Regions from separate parts of the Comamonas sp. 17RB genome, predicted to be linked through region 1. Evidence: riboswitches for the same ligand, from Rfam matches in the RefSeq annotation. Region 1 holds a riboswitch; the other holds the start of a gene.
The links. A riboswitch is a leader RNA that binds a small molecule or an ion and turns the genes downstream of it on or off. The one in region 1 is predicted to bind glycine.
Positions count from the first base shown of each region.

Region 1 (7,850 bases):
GTCGATCTCGGCCAGCGGCTCGCTCTCGGTGGGCTCCACCATCAGCGTGTTGGCCACCGGGAAGGACAGTGTGGGGGCGTGGAAGCCGTAGTCGATCAGGCGCTTGGCCACGTCTTCGGCCATCACGCCGCTGGTGTCCTTCAGGCCGCGCAGGTCCAGGATGCACTCGTGCGCCACATGGCCGTTGGCCGAGGCGTACAGCGTGGGGAAATGGTCCTTGAGGCGGGCGCTGATGTAGTTGGCGCTGAGGATGGCGGTTTCCGTGGCCGCCTGCAGGCCTGCGGCGCCCATCATGCGGATGTACATCCAGCTGATGGGCAGCACGGCCGCGTTGCCCAGGGGGGCGGCACTGACCGCGCCGACCTGGCCGGCAACGCCGCCTGCGGCGTGACCGGGCAGGAAAGGCACCAGGTCTTCCACCACACAGACCGGGCCCACGCCGGGGCCGCCACCGCCGTGGGGGATGCAGAAGGTCTTGTGCAGGTTCAGGTGGCTCACGTCGCCGCCGAATTCGCCGGGGGCGGCCACGCCGACCAGGGCGTTCATGTTGGCGCCGTCCACGTAGACGCGGCCGCCGTGGCGGTGCACCAGGGCGCAGAGTTCCTTCACCTGGGTCTCAAACACGCCGTGCGTGCTGGGGTAGGTGATCATCACGCAGGCCAGGTTGGCGCTGTGCTGCTCGCACTTGGCCTGCAGGTCGGCCAGATCGACGTTGCCGTTGTCATCGCACTTGGTGACCACCACCTGCATGCCCACCATCTGGGCGCTGGCGGGGTTGGTGCCATGGGCGCTGCTGGGGATCAGGCAGATGTTGCGATGGGCTTCGCCGCGTGCGGCGTGGAAGCCCTTGATGGCCAGCAGGCCGGCGTATTCGCCCTGGCTGCCGGCATTGGGCTGCAGGCTGACGCCGGCGTAGCCCGTGGCTTCGCACAGCCACTGGCGCAGCTGGGCATCCAGCTGGGCGTAGCCCTGCAGCTGGTCGGCCGGGGCAAAGGGGTGGATGTGGGCGAACTCCGGCCAGGTGATGGGGATCATCTCGCTGGTGGCGTTGAGCTTCATGGTGCACGAGCCCAGCGGGATCATGCTGCGGTCCAGCGCCAGGTCCTTGTCGCTGAGGCTGCGGATGTAGCGCAGCATGGCGGTTTCGGAGTGGTGGGTGTTGAACACCGGGTGGGTCAGGTAGCTGCTGCGGCGCTGCAGGCCCTCGGGGATCAGCGAGGGCGCGCCTTCGTCCATGGCTTCGACCGTGGGCAGGGCCTGGCCGTCCTGGGCGAAGATGCTCCACAGCAGTTCCACATCGGCGCGGGTGCTGGTTTCATCCAGGCTGATGCACAGGTATTCGTTCCAGGCCTTGCGCAGGTTGGCGCCACGGGCCACGGCGCGGGCGGCGATGGCATCGGTGGCGCCCTGGGTGTGCAGCGCGATGGTGTCGAAGGCCGTGCCGTGGTGGTGACTGGCATAGCCCATCTGGGTCAGACCGCGGCTGAGGATGGCCGTGAGGCGGGCCACGCGGCGGGCGATGCGCGCCAGGCCTTGCGGGCCGTGGTAGACGGCGTACATGCTGGCGATGACCGCCGGCAGCACCTGGGCCGTACAGATGTTGGAGGTGGCTTTCTCGCGGCGGATGTGCTGTTCGCGGGTCTGCAGCGCCAGGCGGTAGGCGGGCTTGCCGTGCACGTCCACGCTCACGCCGACCAGGCGGCCGGGCAGGGAGCGCTTGAATTCGTCGCGGCAGGCCATGAAGGCAGCGTGCGGGCCGCCCGCGCCCATGGGCATGCCAAAGCGCTGGGTGCTGCCGACCACGATGTCGGCGCCCATTTCGCCGGGCGACGTCAGCAGGGTCAGGGCCAGCAGGTCGGTGGCGAAGATGGCCGCAGCCTGCTGGGCGTGGATAGCCTGGACATCGGCCTTCCAGTCCGCGATCCAGCCGCTGCTGGCGGGGTACTGGATCAGCGCGGCGAAGAAGCCATCCGCCAGTGCAGCGTCCCACTCCTCCTTGGAGTTGGCCACCACCACGGCGATGCCCAGCGGCGCAGCGCGGGTCTGCACCACCTCGATGGTCTGCGGGTGGGTGTCGCCCGCCACCACGAAGCGGTTGCTCTTCGATTTGACGGAACGCTTGGCCAGCGTCATGGCTTCGGCGGCGGCCGTGGCCTCGTCCAGCATGGACGCGTTGGCGATGGGCATGCCGGTCAGGTCGGTGACCATGGTCTGGAAGTTGACCAGCGCCTCCATGCGGCCTTGGGAGATTTCGGCCTGGTAGGGCGTGTAGGCCGTGTACCAGGCAGGGTTCTCCAGGATGTTGCGCAGGATCACGCCCGGCGTGTGGGTGCCGTAGTAGCCCTGGCCGATGAAGCTTTTGAGCACGCGGTTCTGGCCCGCCAGTGCCTTCAGCTCTGCCAGCGCCTCGGCCTCGGTCACCGCGGCCGGCAGCTGCATGGCGCGGCTGCGGCGGATGGCCTTGGGCACGATGGAGTCGATCAGCGCGGCGCGCGAGGCTTCGCCGATCACGCTGAGCATGTGCGCTTCATCCTGCGCGTCGATGCCGATATGGCGGGGCAGGAATTCGCTGTGGTTTTCCAGGGCGTGGAGCGATTCCACAGGGGCGGGGGCAGACATCAGCATGGAGGGGACCTATCTCAAAAGCTGGGGCGGTACGGCTGCGGGCTGGGCGTCAGGCGCCGGCCGCGAAGCTGTCGTAGGCGGTCTTGTCCATCAGGGCATCGAGTTGCGATGCATCGGACAGCTTGACCTTGAAGAACCAGCCGGCACCCAGCGGGTCGCTGTTGGCCAGGGAGGGGTCGTCGCGCAGGGCTTCGTTGACTTCGACGATCTCGCCGCTCACGGGCATGTAGACGTCGGCCGCGGCCTTGACGGATTCGACCACGCCGGCCACTTCGCCTTCATTGAAGGTGGTGCCCACGGCGGGCAGGTCGACGAACACCACATCGCCCAGCGCGTCCTGCGCGTGGACGGTGATGCCGACCACGGCGGCGTTGGTGTCGGCGGTGTTGATCCACTCGTGCTCTTTGGAAAACTTGATGCTCATGGGAAGCTCCGTTGGGTAAGTTTCTGAAAAAAAGGCTGGTGCAGGCGGTGCACACAGTGTTTGGGACAGGTCTGGCAGCACTGTAGCGGCCTTGGCGCCTGCACCTGGGCTTGGCGGTGCTTTTTTATGGTGCGGGGCCTGGCAGGCGCGCAGGCGGCAGAGCGTTCAGCCGCGGTGGTAGCGCGCGGGCACAAACGGGGTGGCCGCGACCTTCATGGGCACCGGCTTGCCGCGCACCATGGCGAACAGTTCCGTGCCTTCTGCGGTGTAGTCGGGCTGCACATAGCCCAGGGCCACGGGCTGGTTCAGGCTGGGGCTGAGCAGGCCACTGGTGATGTAGCCGACCTGCTGGCCGTCCATGTTCTCGAGCACGGCGGGCTCGCGCACCGGCACGCGCTCGGTGGCGATCAGGCCCACGCGCTTGCGTTGCAGCAGCGCCGGGTTGTCCAGCTGGGCCAGCACGGTGTCGGCGCCCAGGAAGCCGCCTGCGCGGGCCCCGCCGGTGCGGCGCACCTTCTGGATGGCCCAGGTGAGGGCGGCTTCCACCGGGGTGGTCTTGTCGTCCATGTCGTTGCCGTACAGGCACAGGCCGGCTTCCAGGCGCAGCGAATTGCGTGCGCCCAGGCCGACGGGTTCCACCTCGGGCTGGGCCAGCAGCTTGCGGGCCAGGGCTTCGGCCTGGGTGCCGGGCACGGAGATTTCAAAGCCGTCTTCGCCGGTGTAGCCGCTGCGCGTGACGTAGCAGGCAATGCCGTCGATCTGCACCGCCATGCCGGTCATGAACACCAGGCCCAGCACCTCGGGGGCCAGGCGGCCCAGGGCTGCGGCGGCCTGCGGGCCTTGCAGGGCCAGCAGGGCCTGTTCGGGCATGGGAATCACCTGGCAGCGGCTGCCGATGTGCTGCTGGATGTGGGCGATGTCCGCCACCTTGCAGGCGCCGTTGACGATGAGGAACAGGTCGTCGCCACGGTTGACGAACATCAGGTCGTCGAGGATGCCGCCCTGGGCGTTCAGCAGCAGGCCGTAGCGTTGCTTGTGCAGGCCCAGGCCTTGTACGTCGATGGGCAGCAGGGTTTCCAGTGCGGCGGCGGCGTCGGGGCCCACCAGGCGCAGCTGGCCCATGTGGGAGACGTCGAACAGGCCGGCGGCGTCGCGGGTGTGGCGGTGTTCGGCCATCAGGCCGCTGGGGTATTGCACCGGCATGGCGTAGCCGGCAAAGGGAACCATGCGTGCGCCGAGTTCCAGGTGCAGGGCGTACAGCGGGGTGGTCAGCAGGTCGGTGGTGGCAGCGGTCATGGTGTCGCAGAGCAAAGCAAAAGAAATGCCGGCGGCCTGCGCCGCCTGCGCTTTGCCCTGTTGTCCGCTTTACCTGAGAGATTCACCCGCACCTTCCAGGCGTGGGGCTTGCTCCTTCGGTGGACGGGGTGGTGTCACCCGCGCCTCTCTCCAACAAGGTACGCCCGCGGTCGATGCGGCGGGCGGCTGCCAGTCCTTTTGCCTGAGCGTTCGGGGTTGCCCCTGCGCCTTCGGCGGCGCCGCTGGGCCTGCTGGCCGGGCGCGCTCTCCTGACGAATCCGCGCAGTATATCCGGCCCGATGGGCGGTGCCTACCGAGATGCATATGCATAGATGCAAACGATCTGAGGCGCTGCCTATACTCGTCTACCAATTTCGATGGTTTCAAGGAGACGAAGTTGGTCGACACACAGTTTTCCCCTGCGGGCGCAGCCCCTGTCCCGGCACCGCGTGCGGCGCTGACCCTGGGCGACACGCTGGCCTGGCCGGCGCGCTATCTGCCGCGCAAGGAGGCGCTGGTGGTGTCGGACGCGCAGGGCCGCCGCGCCTGGACCTATGCCGAGCTGGATGCCGAGGTGAACCGCCACGCCCACGGCCTGCAGCAGCTGGGCATTGGCCAGGGCGATGTGGTGGCGGCCTTTCTGTACAACACGCCGGCCTTTGTGTTCACCTTGCTGGCGACGGCGCGCCTGGGCGCCATCTTCAACCCCATCAACTACCGGCTGGCCGCGCAGGAGCTGGCGTTCATCCTGCAGGACGGCAGTGCCAAGGCCCTGGTGTTCGAGGATGAGGGCGCTGCCGTGGTCGAAAAGGCCAGGCTGCTGGTGCCCCAGGTGCAGCACTGGATCCACGCCGACCCGGGCGCTGCACCGGCCTTTGCCACGGCGCAGCTGGCCGCGCTGGCGGACGGCCAGCCCGCCACGCCGGTGGGCGTGCAGGTGGACGAGGATGCACCCTGCATTCTGATGTACACCAGCGGCACCACCGGCCGCCCCAAGGGCGTGCTGCACACCCACCGCAGCAAGCTGGCGCACAACGCCATGATGCACCAGGTGATGCAGTTCCGCCGCGAGGATGTGGGCCTGTCGGTGGCCCCGCTGAACCACACGGCCGAGCTGCACACCAGCTTTCTGCCGCGCCTGCAGGTGGGCGCCACCCAGGTGCTGCAGCGCCGCTTCGATGCGGCCGATGCGCTGCGCCTGGTGGAGGCGGAAAAAGTCACCTTCTTCTTTGCCGCGCCGACCATGGTCACCATGCTATTGAACGACGCGAGCCTGGGGCAGCGCGATCTGTCGTCGCTGCGCCTGGTGGAGTACGGCGGGGCTTCGATGGCGCCGCACTTGATCCGCGAATGGACGCGCCAGGTGGGCTCGGGCCTGGTGCAGGTCTTCGGCACCACCGAAATGGGTCCGTGCATGTCGGTGCTGTATCCGCATGAGCAGCTCAGCCATGCCGGCTCGGCCGGCCTGCCGTCGCTGAACCACGATCTGGTGGTGGCGCGGGTGCGCGAGGACGGCGCTGCCACCGACCCGGCCGATGCCTGCGCGGTGGGCGAAGTGGGCGAGATCCTGGTGCGCGGCCCCTGCATGATGGCCGGCTACCTGAACCGCCCGGAGGCCAATGCCAAGGCGCTGGCCCATGGCTGGTACCACACCGGCGATCTGGGGCACCTGGACGCCGACGGCTATCTGTGGATCCGCGACCGCATCGACTACATGATCAATTCGGGGGCGGAGAACGTCTACCCGCGCGAGGTGGAAGATGCCCTGGTGGAGCATGCCGAGGTGCTGGAAGCGGCCGTGGTGGGCGAGAAGGACGCACGCTGGGGCCAGGTGGTGGCCGCCTATGTGGTGGCCAAGCCAGGCGCGGCGGTGACGGCGGCGGTGCTGGACGCCTTTCTGATGCAGGGCGATCGCCTGGCCAGCTACAAGCGCCCGCGCAGCTACCACTTTGTCGACAGCCTGCCCAAGACCACCAGCGGCAAGATCCAGAAGCATCTGCTGCGCCAGCCGGACCTGTGCGCAGCCTGAGGGCCTCACTGCGTTGAGGGGCTGAGGCCGCAGGGCCAGGCCCCGGTCGCATTCCCAGGCAAGCCCCAAGGCAAGCCCCTGTCTGCCGCCGAGGACGGCGCGGACAGGGGCTTGCCTGTTTCTGGCCGGGGCACATGCCCGGGCGGCGGGCAGGTCCGCCGGGAAGGCTTGGCGTCGCTCAGCGGTCGGGCCGCCCGGATGGCGTTTTCCGGGCGTGCGTGCCGGGCCTGGCTAGGCCGACTTGACGATAGGCCAGGCCATGGCGGCAATCTGCAGCAGGCCGCGCGCAGAGGTGCCATCTCTGGCCTGTATGGACATGCCTTGGAGCAGGGCGTTCAGGGCCAGGCCAAGGCCCTCCACATCCGCGGTGGGTGGCAGCTCACCTTCTGCCACCGCTTTTTGCAGGCGGGCCTGAAAACGGGCCTGTGCCCGCAGGCGCAACTGCTTGAGTGTGTCATCGACGTCCTTGCTGCCCGCAGACACATTGGTCGTCCCCAGGACCACCATGCAGCCACAGGGGGCGTCTTGCGAGGAGAGGATGCCTGCCGCCTGCGCAAAGAATTGGGTCACCGCAGGTTCGATGCCGGCTTGTGCGTCGAACGCATCCCAGGCGGCATCCCAGTAGACCGCTTCGTAGTGGTCGACTGCTTCCAGAAACAGCTTGGCCTTGTTGCCGAAAGCCGCGTACATGCTTGGCGCGCTGATGGACATGGCGGCACACAGGTCCGCGATGCTCGCGGGCTCGTAGCCCTGCCGCCAGAACACGCCCAGCGCGCTGTGCAAGGCCTGCGCACGATCAAACCCACGGGGGCGGCCCCGCGCGGTGGAACTGGCTGCAACTTCTTCCATGGCTGAATTTTCGCACCTTGAAACACCCATTGGGTGATAGGGGTATGCAATTCAATAATGGTCACTATAGAATAAAAATCAATCTGTAGTGATCGTTATACAAATAGTCTTTCGCTCGCCAGATCGCTGCCCGAAAGAGGGCAGTGCGCCTGCATCAGGCTCCTCCATTCCACCTCGGCAATGACCGGCCTCCGCAGAGAGGCTGTGTCTGCCCACCCAAAGCTCTACATGTCCGCACTATTTACCCCTCTGCAGCTGCGCGAGATCACCATCAAGAACCGGCTCACCATTTCGCCCATGTGCCAGTACGCGGCCACCGATGGTTTTGCCAACAGCTACCACACCGTCCAGTACGGCCGTTTTGCGCTGGGCGGCTTCGGGCTCGTCATGGTGGAGGCCACGGCGGTCAGCGCCGAAGGCCGCATCACGCATGGCGACCTGGGACTGTGGTCTGACGCGCACATCCCGGGCCTGTCCGCCATCGCCAGCTTTCTGAAGCAGTACGGGGCCACGCCGGCGATCCAGCTCGGGCATGCCGGCCCCAAGGCCAGCATGCAGCGTCCCTACTACGGCGATGGCCCGCTCAATGCATCGGACTTCGAACGGGGCGACCTGCCTTGGCCTGTG
Region 1 covers NZ_JASHHY010000001.1:412,855-420,704, reverse strand. The annotation lists gene gcvP (aminomethyl-transferring glycine dehydrogenase) at 1-2,625, opposite strand, end outside; gene gcvH (glycine cleavage system protein GcvH) at 2,675-3,049, opposite strand; gene gcvT (glycine cleavage system aminomethyltransferase GcvT) at 3,215-4,345, opposite strand; glycine riboswitch at 4,396-4,509, opposite strand; glycine riboswitch at 4,535-4,623, opposite strand; gene QM470_RS01700 (fatty acid--CoA ligase) at 4,803-6,374, shown strand; gene QM470_RS01695 (TetR/AcrR family transcriptional regulator) at 6,606-7,223, opposite strand; gene QM470_RS01690 (NADH:flavin oxidoreductase/NADH oxidase) at 7,452-7,850, shown strand, end outside.

Region 2 (7,850 bases), on a different contig from region 1:
CGAACCTCAGACCCGGCAGGAAGGGGAGTTGCAGCAGATGCCGGCCGACTTTGCCGTCACCGAGTTCTGGCGGGTGCTGAGCGGCGCGGCGCCCGGCCGGGTGTCGGAGGCCCAGATCACCCTGTTTGATTCCGTGGGCTTTGCGCTGGAAGATTATTCCGCCCTGCGCACCATGCAGGCGATGGGCCGGGAGGCGGGGCTGCTGTCGCGCATCGAGCTGGTGCCCACGCTGGCGGACCCCAAGGATTTGTTCGCCCTGCTGCGCCAGGGTGAGGATATGCACCAGGCAACGCCGCCCTCCGTGGAGCGCGCGGCCTGGCACAAAGTGGCGTGAGGATGGAAATGCTTCAGAAAGACGAGTTGGCCGTGCAGGTGCACCAGGCCGTGACGCTGATTGGCGTGCCCACGGATGTGGGCGCGGGGCGCCTGGGTGCTGCCATGGGGCCGGATGCTCTGCGCGTGGCCCAGCTGGGCCCGGCCTTGGCGCATTTTGGCGTGGATGTGCAGGACATCGGCAATCTGGCCGGTCCACCCAATCCGCGCGGTGCACGCGATGCGCAAGGCCTGCGCAACTACGCCGAATGCCTGGCCTGGAACCAGGCCACGCACGACGCCGTGCTGGCGCAGCTGCAGGCCGGGCGCATGCCCATCATGCTGGGCGGCGACCACACGCTGGCCACCGGGTCCATCAGCGCTGTGGCGCGCCACTGCCGTATGGCGGGCAAGCGCCTGCGCGTGCTGTGGCTGGATGCCCATGCCGACTGCAACCTGCCCGACATCAGCCCCACCGGCAATCTGCACGGCATGCCCGTGGCCAGCCTGTGCGGTCACGGCCCGGCACCGCTGGCCGGCATGGCCGGGTTCACACCTGCGCTGCAGGGGCCAGACATCTGCCAGATCGGCCTGCGCAGCGTGGACGAAGTGGAAAAACGGATGATCCAGCGCCTGGGTCTGGAAGTGTTCGACATGCGTGCCATCGACGAGCAGGGTATGCGCGCCGTGATGCAGCAGGCCCTGGCCGGGCTGGAGGGCCCTGAAGGCGACGATGTGCACCTGCACCTGAGCTTTGATGTGGACTTTCTGGACCCCGACATCGCCCCCGGCACCGGCACCACCGTGCGCGGCGGGCCGAACTACCGCGAAGCCCAGCTGTGCATGGAAATGATTGCCGACACCGGCCGCCTGGCATCGCTGGACATTGTGGAGCTGAACCCGGCGCTGGACATTCGCAACCAGACGGCCGAACTGGTGGTGGATCTGGTGGAAAGCCTGTTCGGCAAGAGCACGCTGGTGCGCTAGTGCAAAGCGGCCCGGGCTAACGTGGTTCCGCTCCGTCGCCATCCCGTCTCACCATCCGCGTTCCGGCATTTCCGGAGCGCTGCCACAGGACGCCGTAGCGGCGTCCTGGGATGTGTGCGGCTCAGCCGCGCCGCTGCAGCCGTTCCGTTCCCAGGTGCAGTGCCAGCTTGGCGTCCAGCGGCAGTGGTTCGCCGTGCAGGCGCGCAGCCAGCAGCTCGCCGCAAAGGATGGACAGCGTCAGCCCGCGTGCGCCCAGGGCGGTAAGCGCCCACAGGCCCGCCAGGTTCTGCCCGGCGGCGTCTGAGTCTGCGCCCGGGGCGGCAGAGCCCGCTGCGTGCGCAGTTCCTACCGGCCCCACTGGTCCCACAATCGGCAGCCGGTCGTGGCTGGCCACCCGCACCCGGCCCCAGGTGGGGCGGCTGCGCGCATCTTGCGGGTCAAACCAGGGGGCCATGGCCGCGCCAGTGGCCGGCAGCAGTGTGGACAGCTTGCCGTGGTTCACCACGTGGGCGGCCGCCTGGTCGGCAGCGGAGATGGGCATGACGGTCACATCGCGCTCGAAGGTGGAGCCCATGACCCAGGTTTCCCCGTGCTGCGGATCGTGCGGCTGCGGAATGTGGGTGACCAGATTGCCATTACCGTTGACCGGGAAGGGCGGCAGGGCGCCGGCGTTGTCTGCGGTGTGTGGCCCCCAGCTGATCTGCCCGCGGATGGGCTGCAGCGCCCACGGTTGCCGGGGTGGCAGCAGCCCTGCCGTGGCGGGGCCGCAGGCCAGTACCGCCAGGTCGGCCTCGGCCAGGATGCGGCCGTCGGCGTCCAGCGCCTGCCAGCGTCCGTCGGCGCTGCGCTGCAGGCGGGCCACCACGGCATGCGCCTGTACACGGATCTGCGGGTGACGCAACTGTGCCTGTACCAGCTGGGCCGGGCGCACCCAGCCGGCTTGCTGGTGCCAGCAGGCCACCGTGTCCCGCGGCAGGCCGGCCTGGGACAGCTGGGTGGCACTGGCGGCGTGGCTCCAGTCGTCACCGGGGCCGCCAGCCCAGCTGGGAGGCAGGCCGGTGCCGCCGTCGGTGCAATGCTCCAGCACGCCGCTGTGGCACCAGTCCGTGCCTTCCTGGCACAGGTCGCGCAGGCGCTGCAGCGTCTGGCGCACCCCATTGCGTGACAGGCGCGAGAGCACGCTGTCGTCGGGCGATACATGGGGGCAGAACAGACCGGCAGGCAGGCCGGAGGCGCCGTCCGCCGGGCCGTCACCGGCCACCAGCACCTGCACCTGCCAGCCGCGCAGCGCCAGGCTGTGGGCGGCGGCACTGCCGGCCAGGCCGGCACCCACCACCAGGGCGGTGCCGGCTTGGGCCACCGGGGATGGGCCGGCCTGGGCGCGCACGCGCGGTTCCCAGGCCGGGTTGAAGCAGGCCTGCAGGTTGTCGCGCTTGGGGGGCACGCCAGGCACCTTGCGCACTTCAAAGCCGCATTGCGCCAACTGGTCGCGCACCGCGCGCGCAATGGTCCAGGTGGCCAGCTGCGTGCCGCGTCGGCAGTGGCGGGCCAGGGCCTTGAGGGTGTGGGCATCCCAGATGCCGGGGTTGGCGCTGGGGCTGAACCCGTCCAGGTAGATGCTGTCGGCCACCGTGGTCTGCTGGCGCAGCATGGCCTGGGCATCGCCAATCCACAGCGTCAGCTGCACGCGGCCGTCTTCAAAGCCCAGGCGGTGCACACCGGGCAGCAGGCCGTGAAAGCGCGCGGCCAGCTGTTCGGCCAGCGGGCGCAGCAGGGGATCGGTGGGGGCAGCGCGCAGCAGGTCGGCGGCGCTGACCGGGTAGGCCTCGACCGAGGTGAAATGCAGCATGCGCGGGCGCTGCGGATCGGCCTTCCAGGCAGCCCAGGTCACCAGAAAGTTCAGGCCCATGCCAAAGCCGGTCTCCAGCACGCGCCACTGTGCCTGGTCGGCCCAGGCCGCTGGCAGGCCACAGCCTGCCAGAAACACCTGGCGCGCCTGGTTCAGTCCCCCGAGTTCGCTGTGGTAGCGGTCCTCAAAACGGGGGCTGTAAGGAGTGCCATCGGGCAGCCAGGCAATCGGTTCGGACATGGGGCAGGACAAGGTTCAGAGGAGTGGGACGAGGGCGCGCCCGGGCCGATACGGCCCAGGGCCTGCCGGGCAGGGCGGCCGCCGTGCCACAGGGATCCGCTCAGTCCCAGCGTTGCTGGTAGGAAAACGTGGGCAGCCGCCAGTGAAAGCGGATGGCCGCCAGTCGGAACAGCAGCCCGCCTGCAAAGCACACCAGGGTGCTGATGTTGGGGCCGACATCCAGCGCGCGCAGGCCCAGGAACAGCAGGCAGACGGCCAGGGACACGCTGGCATACAGCTCGCGGCGGAAGACCACCGGCACCTGGTTGCACAGCACGTCGCGCAGAATGCCGCCGCTGATGCCGGTGATCATACCGGCCATCACCACCACCACGCCGGGGTAGCCCAGCTCCAGCGCCACATTGCAGCCGATCAGCGAGAAGGCGATCAGGCCCATGGCGTCCAGCAGCAGGAACACCTGCTTGAGGTGGATCATGTAGCGTGCCACCACCGTGGTCAGCAGGCCGGCGGAAATCACCAGGTACACGTATTCGGGGTGCTGCGTCCAGCCAATGGGGTAGTGGCCCAGCACCATGTCGCGGATGGTGCCGCCACCCAGTGCCGTGACGAAGGCGATCACCACCACACCAAAGATGTCCATGTTGCGGCGGCCTGCCGCCAGTGCGCCGGACATGGCTTCGGCCGTGATGGCGATCAGGTAGATCACCAGCATGACGGTGAGGTTGGACAGCTGGAACGATTCCAGCAGGGAAACAGATGGAAGCATGGCGGACCCATACGTGAAAAAACCAGGCATGGATGCTGTCCATGGCCTGGTGCGCCTCTCCCGCTGTCCTTTGTACCTGAGAGTTGCGTGCGCGCAGCCCGGTGCGGCGGCACTTGCCCCTTCGGTGAGCCGGGCCGGGTGGCACGGGCTGCTCTCCAGTTGGCGAATCTTTGCTGCGGTACGTCGGCCTGAGCGATTATGGGAGTTTGCGCCTTCGGCGGAGGCCGGCTGTACAGCTGCCTCGCTCTCCCGCAGAAAGCGGCGATTCTAGGCGCTTTTGCGCAGCGCAGGGGCTGCAAGGGCGTTGGTGCGGGGGAGGCAGCTTGCGGGCTGCGGGCAAAAGAAAGCCCCAGGGACTGGCGCGCTGGGGCGGGTCTTCACGCAGTGCCCACAGCACTGCGTGGGTACGCTGCAATTACTGCGCGCTGGGGGGCGGCACAAAGCCGGCTGCGGCATCGGCGCCGGCACCGAAGAAGTGGTTTTCCATCTGGCGGGCCAGGTATTGGCGGGCGCGGGCATCGGCCAGGTTCAGGCGGTTTTCGTTGACCAGCATGGTCTGGTGCTTGAGCCAGTCGGCCCAGGCTTGCTTGCTCACGCTTTCGAAAATGCGCTTGCCCAGCTCGCCGGGGTAGGGCGGAAAGTCCAGGCCTTCAGCGTCTTGGCCGAGCTTGATGCAGTGAACGGTACGTGCCATGGGGGAAATCCTGTCTACGGATGTTTTGGTAATAACAAACTGAAATCTTATTGGTTTCAGTTTTGAGGGTGGCATTCCAGAATGCACAGCAACGGAGCGAGAAGCCGTTTGACAACGCAACCAGAATCACCGAGACCCTCAATGACAAATCGCCGCCACTTTATCAAGTTTCCCCTGCTTGCCAGCCTTTTGACCGGCTTGACCCTCGGCGCTCTGCCGGCTCTCCCCGCACTGGCCCAGCAGCAGGTGACGCTGCTGAATGTCTCCTACGACCCGACGCGCGAGCTGTATGTGCAATACAACCAGGCCTTCGCCAAGTACTGGAAGGCCAAGGCCGGTCAGGATGTGACGATCAAGCAGTCGCACGGCGGATCGGGCAAGCAGGCCCGCTCGGTGATCGACGGCCTGGATGCCGACGTGGTGACCCTGGGCCTGGCGCCGGACGTGGATGCCCTGGTCAAGCACGGCGGCCTGGTGGCGGCCGACTGGCAAAAGCGCCTGCCGCACAACTCGGCGCCTTACACCTCGACCATCATCTTCCTGGTCAAGAAGGGCAACCCCAAGGGCATCAAGGACTGGGATGACCTGATCAAGCCCGGCGTGTCGGTGATCACCCCCAACCCCAAGACGTCGGCGGGCGCCCAGTGGAACTACCTGGCCGCCTGGGAATACGGCAAGCGCAAGTTCGGCGGCGAAGCCGGCGCCAAGGACTATGTGAAGAAGGTCTACGGCAATGTGCCCGTGCTGGACACCGGCGCGCGTGGCTCCACCATCACCTTTGCCCAGCGCAATGTGGGCGATGTGCTGCTGGCCTGGGAAAACGAAGCTTTCCTGGTGCTCAAGGAGTTCGGTGCAGAGAAGTTCCAGATCGTGGTGCCTTCCGTCAGCATCGTGGCTGAACCCACCGTCTCCGTGGTGGACAAGAACGCCGACAAGAAGGGCACCCGCGCCGTGGCCGAGGAGTACCTGAAGTACCTGTACTCGGACGAAGGCCAGGACATCGCCGGCAAGAACTACTACCGTCCCACCTCGGAAAAGGCGCGGGCCAAATACGCCGCCCAGTTCCCGAAGCTGGATCTGTTCACCATCGACCAGGCCTTTGGCGGCTGGTCCAATGCCGGCAAGCACTTTGTGGATGGCGGCAGCTTCGATCAGATCTACACCAAGAAGTAAGCACCACGCGGCGGGGCGGCGCACGTCACCCTGCTGCACTCAACCAAGGAGCCTGCCATGCAAGCACAGCCTGCCTACCAGCCATATTTGAAGAGCAATCTCGCCCCGCGCGGCAAGGCGCCGCAGGAGCAGGTGCGCCAGCTGTTGCTGGTCACCGCCCGGCAATGGGGGGTGCGGGCCATGGCACAGCAGGCGGCAGCAGTGGCACGGCCCTGCTGGCAGGCAGGTTGAGCCTGCCCGCTCCCACATCGCGTTCGTAGGGGTTGATGCCTTGTTCTTCCGAAAGGAAGGCAAGGCTTTTTTGCATGGGGCCTGCAGACAGGCGGTTGCGCAGGCATTTTGCGTGCGCCTTCTATTGCACTGCAGCAGATTTTGGTGGCGCAGAAAGTGTGCAGGACTGGAAACACCTTGCACTTCACCGTTCTGTAAACGAAAAAATACGAACCGGAGCGCGGCAGATGCGTGAAAGCGGCGTGCCAAAAAATAAAGCCTGCAGCGCAAACTGCAGGCTTTTAAAAAAGAAACTGATTGAAGTTGAACTCGCTTTGAATAAGCTTGGTGATGGCCATCCAAGCTCGTTCTCGCATAGGTTCCAAACCGCAGGGCCTGCACGGTCTACCAATCGGACTCTCCCCCCTCTCGGAATCCCATGAATATTGCACACTGCGATTTGGAGCCTGAATATTAACCGATTTCTTCCCATAGAATTTCTATATGTCAGGGTAATGAAAAATCTCTGATGAAAAGCAACAAACCGTGCTGAGTTAAGCAAACCGTCAGTTTGGCGTGAGCGCGGTGTGCAATATGCGCTGCGCCAATGCAGGGGGCGTGAAACTGCCGGCGCATTATCGGTGCGGCCTGGGCGGGCAGCGCCTGCGGCCACCCAGGAGCCGCCCTGTGGCACCGGGGCGCGTCCGGGCCGTATAGGGGGCTTGGCCCCTCGCGCTGTGCACCTTGGAAGGCGCCCGAGCGCAAAGGGGCGGGGAATGCCGGTTACGCCATGGTCATCAGGCTGGCATTGCCGCCGGCGGCGGCGGTGTTCACGCTGACAGCGCGCTCCAGTAGCAGGCGTTCCAGCGGTACCGGCGCCGTGGCGTCGGCCAGGTGGCAGCAGCCCACCAGCGGTCCGCTGCGCTGGGCCAGGCCCTGCAGCAGGCTTTGCAGGCTGGCGCTGCTGCCTTGGTGCAAGACCACATCCACTTCGGTCTGGGCCAGGGCGCTGTCGTCCACCAGTTGCACGCGGGTCTGCACGGCTTCTGGCAGGCGGCTGTGCAGCAGCGCATGCTGGCTGCTCCACAGTGCCTGGCTGTCCACTGCCAGCACCGCGGCCAGCTGGCGCAGCAGGGCGATGTCGCTGTCGGCCTGGCAGAGCACCTGGGCACGCGGCAGCAGCTGGTAGGTGTTGCGTTCACCGGTGGAGCCGGGCAGGGCATAGCGCAGGCCTGCTGGCGATTGCGCGGGCAGTTCCTGGCCGTAGGCGTGCACGGCTTCCAATGCCGGCTGCAAGGCCGACCAGCGGGACAGGGCATGCAGGGCTTCGGGCTGCTGGACGCTGTCGATGGCCGGGCTGCAGGCGCGCTCCAGCAGGGGGCGCAGACGGCCGGGGTGGCGGGCCAGCAGGCGCAGCAGGTACAGCGGGCCACCGGCCTTGGGGCCCGTGCCCGACAGGCCTTCGCCGCCAAAGGGCTGCACGCCCACCACGGCACCCACCATATTGCGGTTCACATACAGATTGCCGGCATGGGCGCGCGCCAGCACAGCCTCCACGGTTTCGTCGATGCGGGTGTGCAGGCCCTGGGTCAGGCCATAGCCGGTGGCGGCTATCTGGT
Region 2 covers NZ_JASHHY010000003.1:205,492-213,341, reverse strand. The annotation lists gene ocd (ornithine cyclodeaminase) at 1-334, shown strand, start outside; gene rocF (arginase) at 343-1,299, shown strand; gene mnmC (bifunctional tRNA (5-methylaminomethyl-2-thiouridine)(34)-methyltransferase MnmC2/FAD-dependent 5-carboxymethylaminomethyl-2-thiouridine(34) oxidoreductase MnmC1) at 1,421-3,388, opposite strand; gene QM470_RS07230 (trimeric intracellular cation channel family protein) at 3,489-4,154, opposite strand; glycine riboswitch at 4,321-4,416, opposite strand; gene QM470_RS07225 (oxidative damage protection protein) at 4,570-4,848, opposite strand; gene QM470_RS07220 (sulfate ABC transporter substrate-binding protein) at 4,990-6,021, shown strand; gene QM470_RS07215 (hypothetical protein) at 6,079-6,252, shown strand; gene putA (trifunctional transcriptional regulator/proline dehydrogenase/L-glutamate gamma-semialdehyde dehydrogenase) at 7,015-7,850, opposite strand, start outside.
Region 2: another riboswitch for glycine. It lies ahead of QM470_RS07230 (trimeric intracellular cation channel family protein); the one in region 1 lies ahead of gcvT (glycine cleavage system aminomethyltransferase GcvT).